2 regions of the Nocardiopsis rhodophaea genome follow, and region 1 is predicted to be linked to the other one. Evidence: predicted binding sites of a transcription regulator. Region 1 holds the regulator's gene; the other holds the start of a gene.
What was found. The regulator HspR, encoded in region 1, represses chaperone genes until heat shock. The targets are predictions, from matches to a motif close to ANTTGAGTCNNNNNGACTCAANT.
Positions count from the first base shown of each region.

Region 2: the regulator HspR is predicted to act here: its motif matches at 2,575-2,597, upstream of lon (endopeptidase La).

Region 1 covers NZ_BAAAPC010000008.1:159,815-164,227, forward strand. Annotated here, with positions in the region: gene clpB (ATP-dependent chaperone ClpB) at 1-1,220, opposite strand, end outside; gene ABD259_RS11165 (heat shock protein transcriptional repressor HspR) at 1,446-1,874, opposite strand; gene dnaJ (molecular chaperone DnaJ) at 1,880-3,034, opposite strand; gene grpE (nucleotide exchange factor GrpE) at 3,164-3,880, opposite strand; gene dnaK (molecular chaperone DnaK) at 3,918-4,413, opposite strand, start outside.
Region 2 covers NZ_BAAAPC010000011.1:175,254-179,666, forward strand. Annotated here, with positions in the region: gene lon (endopeptidase La) at 137-2,563, opposite strand; gene ABD259_RS14300 (ArsR/SmtB family transcription factor) at 2,737-3,129, shown strand; gene ABD259_RS14305 (SRPBCC family protein) at 3,119-3,634, shown strand; gene ABD259_RS14310 (ABC transporter substrate-binding protein) at 3,794-4,413, opposite strand, start outside.

The sequences.
Region 1 (4,413 bases):
GAGTCGATCTCCATGCGCAGCCGCGAGGCCGCCTCGTCGACCAGGTCGATGGCCTTGTCCGGCAGGAAGCGGGCGGTGATGTAGCGGTCCGACAGCGTCGCGGCCGCAACCAGCGCCTGGTCGGAGATCTGCACCTTGTGGTGCGCCTCGTAGCGCCCCTTGAGCCCGCGGAGGATGGCGATGGTGTCGGCGGCCGACGGCTCGCCCACCTGCACCTGCTGGAAGCGGCGCTCCAGCGCCGGGTCCTTCTCGATGCGCTCGCGGTACTCGTCCAGGGTGGTGGCACCGACCATGCGCAGCTCGCCGCGCGCGAGCATCGGCTTGAGCATGTTGCCCGCGTCCATCGCGCCCTCGGCCGCGCCCGCACCCACCATGGTGTGCAGCTCGTCGATGAACGTGATGATCTGGCCGTCGCTCTCCTTGATCTCGTTCAGGACGGCCTTCAGCCGCTCCTCGAACTCGCCCCGGTACTTGGCCCCGGCCACCATCGCCGAGAGGTCGAGCGCGATCAGCCGCTTGTCGCGCAGCGACTCGGGCACGTCGCCCGCGACGACGCGCTGCGCCAGGCCCTCCACGACCGCCGTCTTGCCGACACCCGGCTCGCCGATGAGCACGGGGTTGTTCTTGGTGCGCCGGGACAGCACCTGGACGACCCGCCGGATCTCGGAGTCGCGGCCGATCACCGGGTCGAGCGCGCCCGAGCGCGCCCGCTCAGTCAGGTCGACGCCGTACTTCTCCAGTGCCTGGTAGGTGTCCTCCGGGTTCTCGGAGGTGACCTTGCCCGGCCCGCGCACCCGCTCGAACGCCTCCAGCAGCGCCTCGGGCGTCGCGCCGGCGTCCTTGAGCAGGCGCCCCGCCTCACCGCCGTCAGCGGCCAGTCCGACGAGCAGGTGCTCGGTGGAGACGTACTCGTCCTCCATCTGCTGGGCGCGCTGCGCCGCGGTGTTCAGCGAGACGATGAGCTGCCGGGAGCTGGCCGGGGCACTGACCGTGCTGCCCGCAGCCCGCGGCAGCCCCGCGATGGCCTGCTCGACCTTGGTGTTGAACTGGCCGGGGTCGACCCCGACCTCCTTGAGGAGGGGACGGATGATGCCCTCTCCCTGGTTGACGAGGGCGGCGAGCAGGTGCAGCGGCTCGACCTGCGGGCTGCCGTCCGTGGTCGCGCGCCGCATCGCCGCCGATAGCGCTTCCTGGCTCTTGGTGGTGAGTTTGTAGTTCATCGCTTCGCCGCCCCCTAACAGCAGAGTCAGTCCTTGAGGTGGTGTAATCCGAACGTCCGGCCGAAGCCCGCCGGCCCGGTCGCCGCGAAAAAGGTGGGCCGGGGCGCCGGGTGGAGTCCCGCGGCCGGTGGGGATCGTGTGACGCCCCCAGGCCCTGCGGATCCCCGCTCGCGAGGTGCGGCGGCCCCTCCCGCGATCAACGGGAAACCGTGTGCGCCGCGTGGGTCACGCGTCGTCTTCGGGGGGAGGCGCGGTATTGAAGATCGTCACACGTGTGTGCCGGAGCGGCAGCAGCTCGTTGCCCTGCTCCGGCCCGCTCTGGGCCAGCCGACGCGCGACCGCCGTGCGCGCCGCGTCGAGTTCGTTGCGCAGGTGGAAGAGGTGCTCGCGCAGCTCGTCGACCTCGCGCTGGAGCTCCAGGATGCGCTTGATGCCGGCGAGGTTGATGCCCTCCTCCTGGGACAGCCTCTGCACCTCGCGCAGCATCTGGACGTCGCGCATGGAGTAGCGCCGCCCCCGCCCCGCGGCGCGGCCCGGTGAGACCAGTCCGAGCCGGTCGTACTGGCGCAGCGTCTGCGGGTGGAGCCCGGACAGCTCGGCGGCGACGGAGATCACGTAGACCGGGATGTCCTCGCCGAACCCTCGCTCAGTCATCGCATTCACATTCCCTTCGCCCGCGTCTCCAAGTCACGGCGCGGGTCCTGGTCCGCCGTGGCCGCCCGGAACTTCTCCAGGGCGGCGCGGGCGTCCTCGCTCAGCGTCTTGGGTACCGACACCTCAACGGTCACGAGCAGGTCGCCCTTGGTTCCGTCGCGGCGGTCCGCGCCCTTGCCCCGGACCCGGAACGTGCGCCCGTTCGGCGTGCCCGGGGGGATCTTCACCGTCACCGGCATCCCATTGAGGGTCGGCACGCGCACATCGGCGCCGAGCGCCGCCTCGGGGAAGGTCACCGGGACGGTGATCGTCAGGTTGTCGCCGGTCTTGCCGAACACTGGGTGCGGCTGCACATGAACCACCACGTAGAGGTCTCCCGCCGGCCCCCCGTGTTCACCCGGCGCGCCTTTGCCCTTGATCCTGATCCGCTGGCCGTCGGAGACCCCCGCGGGGATCCTCGTCTGGACCGTACGGGTGCTCTTCCCCCGACCGCTGCCGTTGCACACGGGGCAGGGGTCGTCCACGACGAGCCCGCGCCCCTTGCACTGACTGCAGGGCTCTGAGAGGGAGAACCCTCCCAGAATGGTGCTGTCGTGCCCGGTGCCGGAGCACGTGGGGCACATGCGGGGCGCGGACCCGGCCCGGGCCCCCGTCCCCTTGCAGCTGGCGCAGGCGGCGTCACTGGTCAGCTTGAACGACCGGGTGGCGCCGCGCGCCGCCTCGCTGAAGGTCAGCGTGGTCTCGGTCTCCACGTCGGCACCGCGCCGCGACCGCGTGCTGGTGCGCCCCCGCCCGCCGAACAGGCCGCCGAACAGGTCGCTCAGCCGCTCGCCGCCGACCCCGCCGCCGGTCGGGCCGTGCCCGAACAGGTCGCCCATGTCGAATCCGCCCGGACCGGTTCCCCCGCCGGGCTGGTAGGCGCCGCCGAACAGCGACCGCGCCTCGTCGTACTCCTTGCGGCGCTGTTCGTCCGACAGGACGCTGTAGGCCTCGGAGATCTCCTTGAAGCGCTCTTCGGCCTTCGGATCGGCGGTGTTGGCGTCGGGGTGGTTTGCGCGCGCGAGCTTGCGATAGGCCTGCTTGATCTCGTCCTGCGTGGCCGTCTTTGAGACCCCGAGGACCTTGTAGTAGTCCTTCTCCAGGTAGTCCTTGGTGCTCATCGACGCTTGCCTACTCCCGCTTCGCGCTCGTTACCGGTGGGGCGGTGCGGTCCGCGCTACCGATCCTGCCCACTGCTCACCTGGTTCACCGCCCCGGGTGCCACGCGGGCGCCCGGGGCGGTTCACTCGCTACTTCTTGTCGTCGCCGTCGGGCCCGGACTCGGCGGCCGGTGTCTCGGCCGCACCCTCCGGGGCGGAGGCCGCCTCCGCGCCACCCTCCGGCTCGGTGCCCTCGTCCTCGGCGGGCCCCGCCACGACCACGCGGGCCGGGCGGATCACCCGTTCTCCGATGACGTACCCGGGCTGGAACACCTCGATCACTGTCGGGGTGGTGGCACCCGGCGTCGGCACCATCGTCAGGGCCTCGTGCACGGTGGGGTCGAACTCGTCGCCCTTGTCCCCGTACTTCTTCAACCCCAGCTTGGTGACCGCGGACTCCAGCGCCTCGCCGACGGACTTGAACCCGCCGTTGAGCTCGTCGTGTTCGCGGGCCCGCCCGATGTCGTCCAGGATCGGCAGCAGCTCACCCAGAACCTGGGCGAGCCCCTGCTCCCGAACCGCCGCCCGGTCGCGCTCGACCCGCTTGCGGTAGTTGGCGTACTCGGCCTGCAACCGCTTGAGGTCGTTCATCAGCTCGGCGGCCTGCTGCTTGGCCTCGGCGAGTTCCGCGCTGCTGTCCTCGGCAGCGGGAACCTCCGCCGTGCCCGCCGATTCGGCCGCCTCCGGGGCGACGGTCTCTCCCGCCTCCGGGGCCCGCAGCTCACCGGTCTCGGGATCGATACGACGCTTGTCGCGGATCACCGGGCCCTGCTGCTCGTGACCGTTCTCGTTCTCCGGCAGCGCCATTCGTTTGCGCCTCCTTGCCTTCCGCGTACCGGACGGATCAGGCGTTGCCGTTCCGCTTGCCGTTCTCCTCGTCGACGATCTCGGCGTCGACGACGTCGTCGTCCGCCTGGGCGCCCGCGTCGGCGGTGGCACCCTCGGCCCCCGCACCGGCAGCGGCACCGTCGGCGCCCTGGCCCTGGCCGTAGATGGCGGAGCCGATCTTCTGGCTGGCCAGCGCGACCTTCTCGCTCGCGGAGCGGATCGCCTCGACATCGGAGCCCTCAAGCGCCTTCTTGAGCTCCTCCACCGCCGACTCGGTCTCGGACTTGGCGTCGTCCGGGATCTTGTCCTCGTTCTCCTTGATGACCTTCTCGGTCTGGTAGACGAGGGACTCGGCGTTGTTGCGGACCTCGGCCTCCTCGCGGCGCTTGCGGTCCTCCTCCGCGAACTCCTCGGCCTCGCGGACCATGCGGTCGATGTCGTCCTTGCTCATCGCCGACCCGCCGGAGATGGTCACCGACTGCTCCTTGCCGGTGCCCAGGTCCTTGGCGGTC
Region 2 (4,413 bases), on a different contig from region 1:
TGCCATCTCCCCTACAAACCGGGCGGGCAGGGCAGCCGGCCGCGTCAGGAGCCGTGGCAAGGCCGCTTACCGAAAGCAACGGGGCTGTTGGCTGAAGCGTCAGCCAACAGCCCCGTTCCGCATGACGGTCGGCCTCTTAGGCGGCCACGGCCGCCGCGCCGCTGTGCGCGGGTTCCAGCGCGAGGTCGAGGACCTCGCGGACATCGCTCACGGCGTGGACGGTGAGTTCCTCCAGCACGTCGGCCGGGACGTCGTCCAGGTCGGGCTCGTTGCGCGACGGGATCAGCACCGTGGTCACGCCGGCGCGGTGGGCGGCCAGCAGCTTCTGCTTCACACCGCCGATGGGCAGCACGCGCCCGGTCAGCGAGACCTCACCGGTCATCCCGACATCGGAGCGCGCGGGCCGGCCCGACAGGAGCGACGCGAGCGCGGTCGTCATGGTGACACCGGCGCTCGGGCCGTCCTTGGGGATCGCACCCGCCGGGACGTGGATGTGCACGCCGCGCTCCTTCAGGTCGCCCACCGGAAGCTCCAGCTCCGCGCCGCGTGAGCGCAGGTAGGAGAGGGCGATCTGGGCGGACTCCTGCATCACCTCGCCGAGCTGGCCCGTCAGGGTCAGCCCACTGCCCCCGGATTCGGCGTCGGCCAGCGAGGCCTCGACGAAGAGCACATCTCCGCCCGCACCCGTCACGGCGAGGCCGGTGGCCACGCCTGGGACGGACGTCCGCTCGGCCGACTCCGGCGTGTGCTTCGGACGGCCGATGTACTGGGGCAGGTCCTCGGCGCGCACCGTGACCGGGAGTTCCCGCTCACCCAGGGCCACGCCCGCTGCGACCTTCCGCAGCACACGCGCGATGGTCCGCTCCAGGCCGCGCACGCCCGCCTCGCGCGTGTACTCGGCCGCGATGCTGCGCAGCGCGCCCTCCTCGAAGTCGACGTCGGTGGCGTCCATGCCGGCCCGTTCCAGCTGGCGCGGAAGCAGGTGGTCCCGGGCGATGGTGACCTTCTCGTCCTCGGTGTAGCCGTCGAGCTCCACCAGTTCCATCCGGTCCAGCAGCGGGCCGGGGATGGTTTCCAGCGCGTTGGCTGTGGCCAGGAAGACGACGTCGGACAGGTCGAGGTCGACTTCCAGGTAGTGGTCGCGGAACGTGTGGTTCTGCGCCGGGTCCAGCACCTCCAGCAGTGCGGCCGTGGGGTCGCCGCGGAAGTCGCTGCCGACCTTGTCGATCTCGTCGAGCAGCACGACGGGGTTCATCGAGCCGGACTCCTTGATTGCCCGGACGATACGGCCCGGCAGGGCGCCGACGTAGGTGCGGCGGTGGCCGCGGATCTCGGCCTCGTCGCGGACGCCGCCCAGCGCCACGCGGGTGAACTCGCGGCCCATGGCGCGCGCCACGGACTCGCCCAGCGACGTCTTACCGACACCGGGCGGGCCGACGAGGGCGAGTACGGCGCCGCTGCGCCGCCCGCCGATCACGCCGAGGCCCTTGTCCTCGCGGCGCTTGCGCACCGCCAGGTATTCGACGATGCGCTCCTTGACGTCGTCGAGCCCGGCGTGGTCGGCGTCGAGGATCTCCCGTGCCCCGGCGATGTCGTAGGCGTCCTCGGTGCGCTCGTTCCACGGCATGTCGAGGATGGTGTCGAGCCAGGTGCGGATCCAGCCGGACTCGGGTGAGGAGTCACCGGCCCGCTCCAGCTTGTCGACCTCGGCGAGCGCGGCCTTGCGGACGTAGTCGGGCAGGTCGGCGGCCTCGACACGTTCGCGGTAGTCCTCTTCCTCGCTGCCCGGCTTTCCGGACAGCTCGTTGAGCTCCTTGCGGATCGCCTCCAGCTGGCGGCGCAGCAGGAACTCGCGCTGCTGCTTCTCCACGCCCTCCTGGACGTCGGCGTCGATGGTCTCGGCGACGTCGAGTTCGGCCAGGTACTCGCGGGTCCATTCGCTGAGCAGGCGCAGCCGCTCAGCGACGTCGTAGGTCTGCAGCAGCTCCAGCTTCTGCTCGGTCTTCAGGAACGGGGAGTATCCACCGCGGTCGGCCAGCTTGCCCGGGTCGTCGAGCTGCTGGATGCCGTCGAGGATCTGCCAGGCACCGCGCTTCTGCAGGTAGGTGGTGAGCAGCGCCTTGTACTCGCGGGCCGCTTCGGTGACCTTGCCGGGGTAGCCGCCCTCGGGTGCCTCCTCGTGGTGGATGTCGACCGACACCCACAGGGCCGCGCCGGGGCCGGTGGTCCCGCTGCCGACGCGGGCACGCGCGATTCCGCGCAGTACGGCCGCGGGTTCGCCTTCGGGGGTGCGGCCGACCTGCTCGATGACGGCCACCGCGCCGACACCGGCGTAGGAGCCGTCGATGCGCGGCACGATCAGCACCCGCGGCTTGCTTCCCCTGCCGCTCTGCGAGGTGATGCCGGGAACCTTCTCGTCTCGATCGTCCCCGGCCTGGGCGGCCTCGATCGCGGCACGGACGTCGGACTCGGAAATGTCCACTGGCACGACCATGCCAGGTAGGACGACGTCTCCGTCGAGGGGGAGGACGGGCAACGTCACGCTGGACTGGGCTTCACTCATCGAACCCTCCTTGTTGAGTCACTATCACTCAATAAAAAAGAGTCGGGTTTTGTTCCCCTCGCGGCGTTCGCCGTGAGCGATCGCGATCCGAGGCGCCGCGCGCTCCTTGACACCCTCTCCCCTGACGCGCATAATCAACCTATAGGTTAAACAACCGAGAGGTTGAATAGGGTATGGAAGAAGATCAGCTCAGCCTGACGTTCGCGGCGCTGGCCGACCCCACCCGGCGGGAGATCCTGGCCCGCCTGGCCGAGGGTGAGGCAACGGTGAACGAACTGGCCGAGCCCTTCTCCGTCAGCCTCCAGGCGATCTCCAAACACCTGAAGGTGCTCGAACGCGCGGGCCTCATCAGCCGGGGACGCAGCGCCCAGTGGCGGCCGTGCCGCCTGGAGGCGGCGCCGTTGCAATCAGCCTCCGACTGGATCGAGCGCTACCGGGCCAGCTGGGAAGAGCGGTTCGACCGCCTCGACCAGGAGATCAAGAGCCTCCAGCACCGCATGCACGCCAACCGCGAGACCCATCGGCAGGATCACCAGGACCAAGGGGACGAGAACCATGGCCGATAGGACCAATACGACCAACAAAACCGACAAGACCGAACTCATCGTCGAACCGGGCCGCCACGACATCGTCGTCACCCGCGTCTTCGACGCCCCGCGCGACGTCGTCTACGCGGCGTTCACCGACCCGGACCTCATCCCCAAGTGGTGGGGCCCCGCCCAGTACGAGACGACCGTCGACCGCGCCGAGGTCCGGCCGGGCGGCGTGTGGCGCTACATCAGCCGCGATGAGCACGGCACCGAATACGCGTTCAAGGGCGTCTACCACGACCTCGTCGCACCGGAACGCGTCGTCTCCACCTTCGAATTCGAAGGCGTGCCCGGACACGTGGAACTCGACACCGCTACTTTCGAGGAGATCGACGGAGGCAAGACCAAGTACACCAGCGTCTCCGTCTTCCAGTCCGTCGAAGACCGCGACGCCATGGTGGCCTCGGGCATGGAGTCGGGTCTCCGCGAAACCCTGAACCGCCTCGCCGAGATCGTCGAGCGCTCTGGCGCCGACCACTAGAGGCCACACCGCACACCACGCGCACAGCGCGTCCCTGGCCATCGGCGGCCGCGCCACCGCGATACGCCGTTGGCCAGGGCGAGCGCCCACGCGATCCGCCCAGCAGCGCCGGCCGCCGCGTGATCTCGTCTGACATGACATGTCCCGCTTGTTCCCCGCTCACCCTTCGGCCTCAGGCACGAGATCGTTGAACCGGTCATCGACATAGTCCGCCATCACCGGCGCTTCGGGAATCTCCCCGGCGTCGGCGAAGGCGTCGGCCAGGTCCTGCTCGGACGCGATCAACTCCGTGTCGATGGGCCGCGGCGCGGGGGCACGCCGCTCGGCGGCGATCCGGGTGACCTTGTCGGGCAGTCCGGTGTGCTGGGACCACACCTTCGCGTAGGCGTCCGGGTGGGCCGCGCTCCACAGCACCGCGCGGTGGACCCGGCCCACGTAGTCCTCCAGCGCCGCTTCCTTGGCCGGGTCTTCCAACGCATCAACCGCGGCGACCTGGAAGGTGAAGGTGTTGCTGTATCCCTCGGCGCTGACCAGGATCTTCGCGCCCACACGGTCCTCGGCCTGGGCGATGTAGGGGTCCCATGCCGCCCAGGCGTCGGCCTGGCCCTCGGAGAAGGCCGCCAGGCCGTCTGCGGGCTGGACGTAGTTGACGTCGATGTCGTCGAAGGCGAGTTTTTCGGCTTTCACAACCCCCAGCAGCTGACCGTGGGCAGAGCTGCCCTTGGTCACGGCGATGGAGTGGCCCACCAGGTCGGCGGGGCTCTCGATGTCGGAGTCGG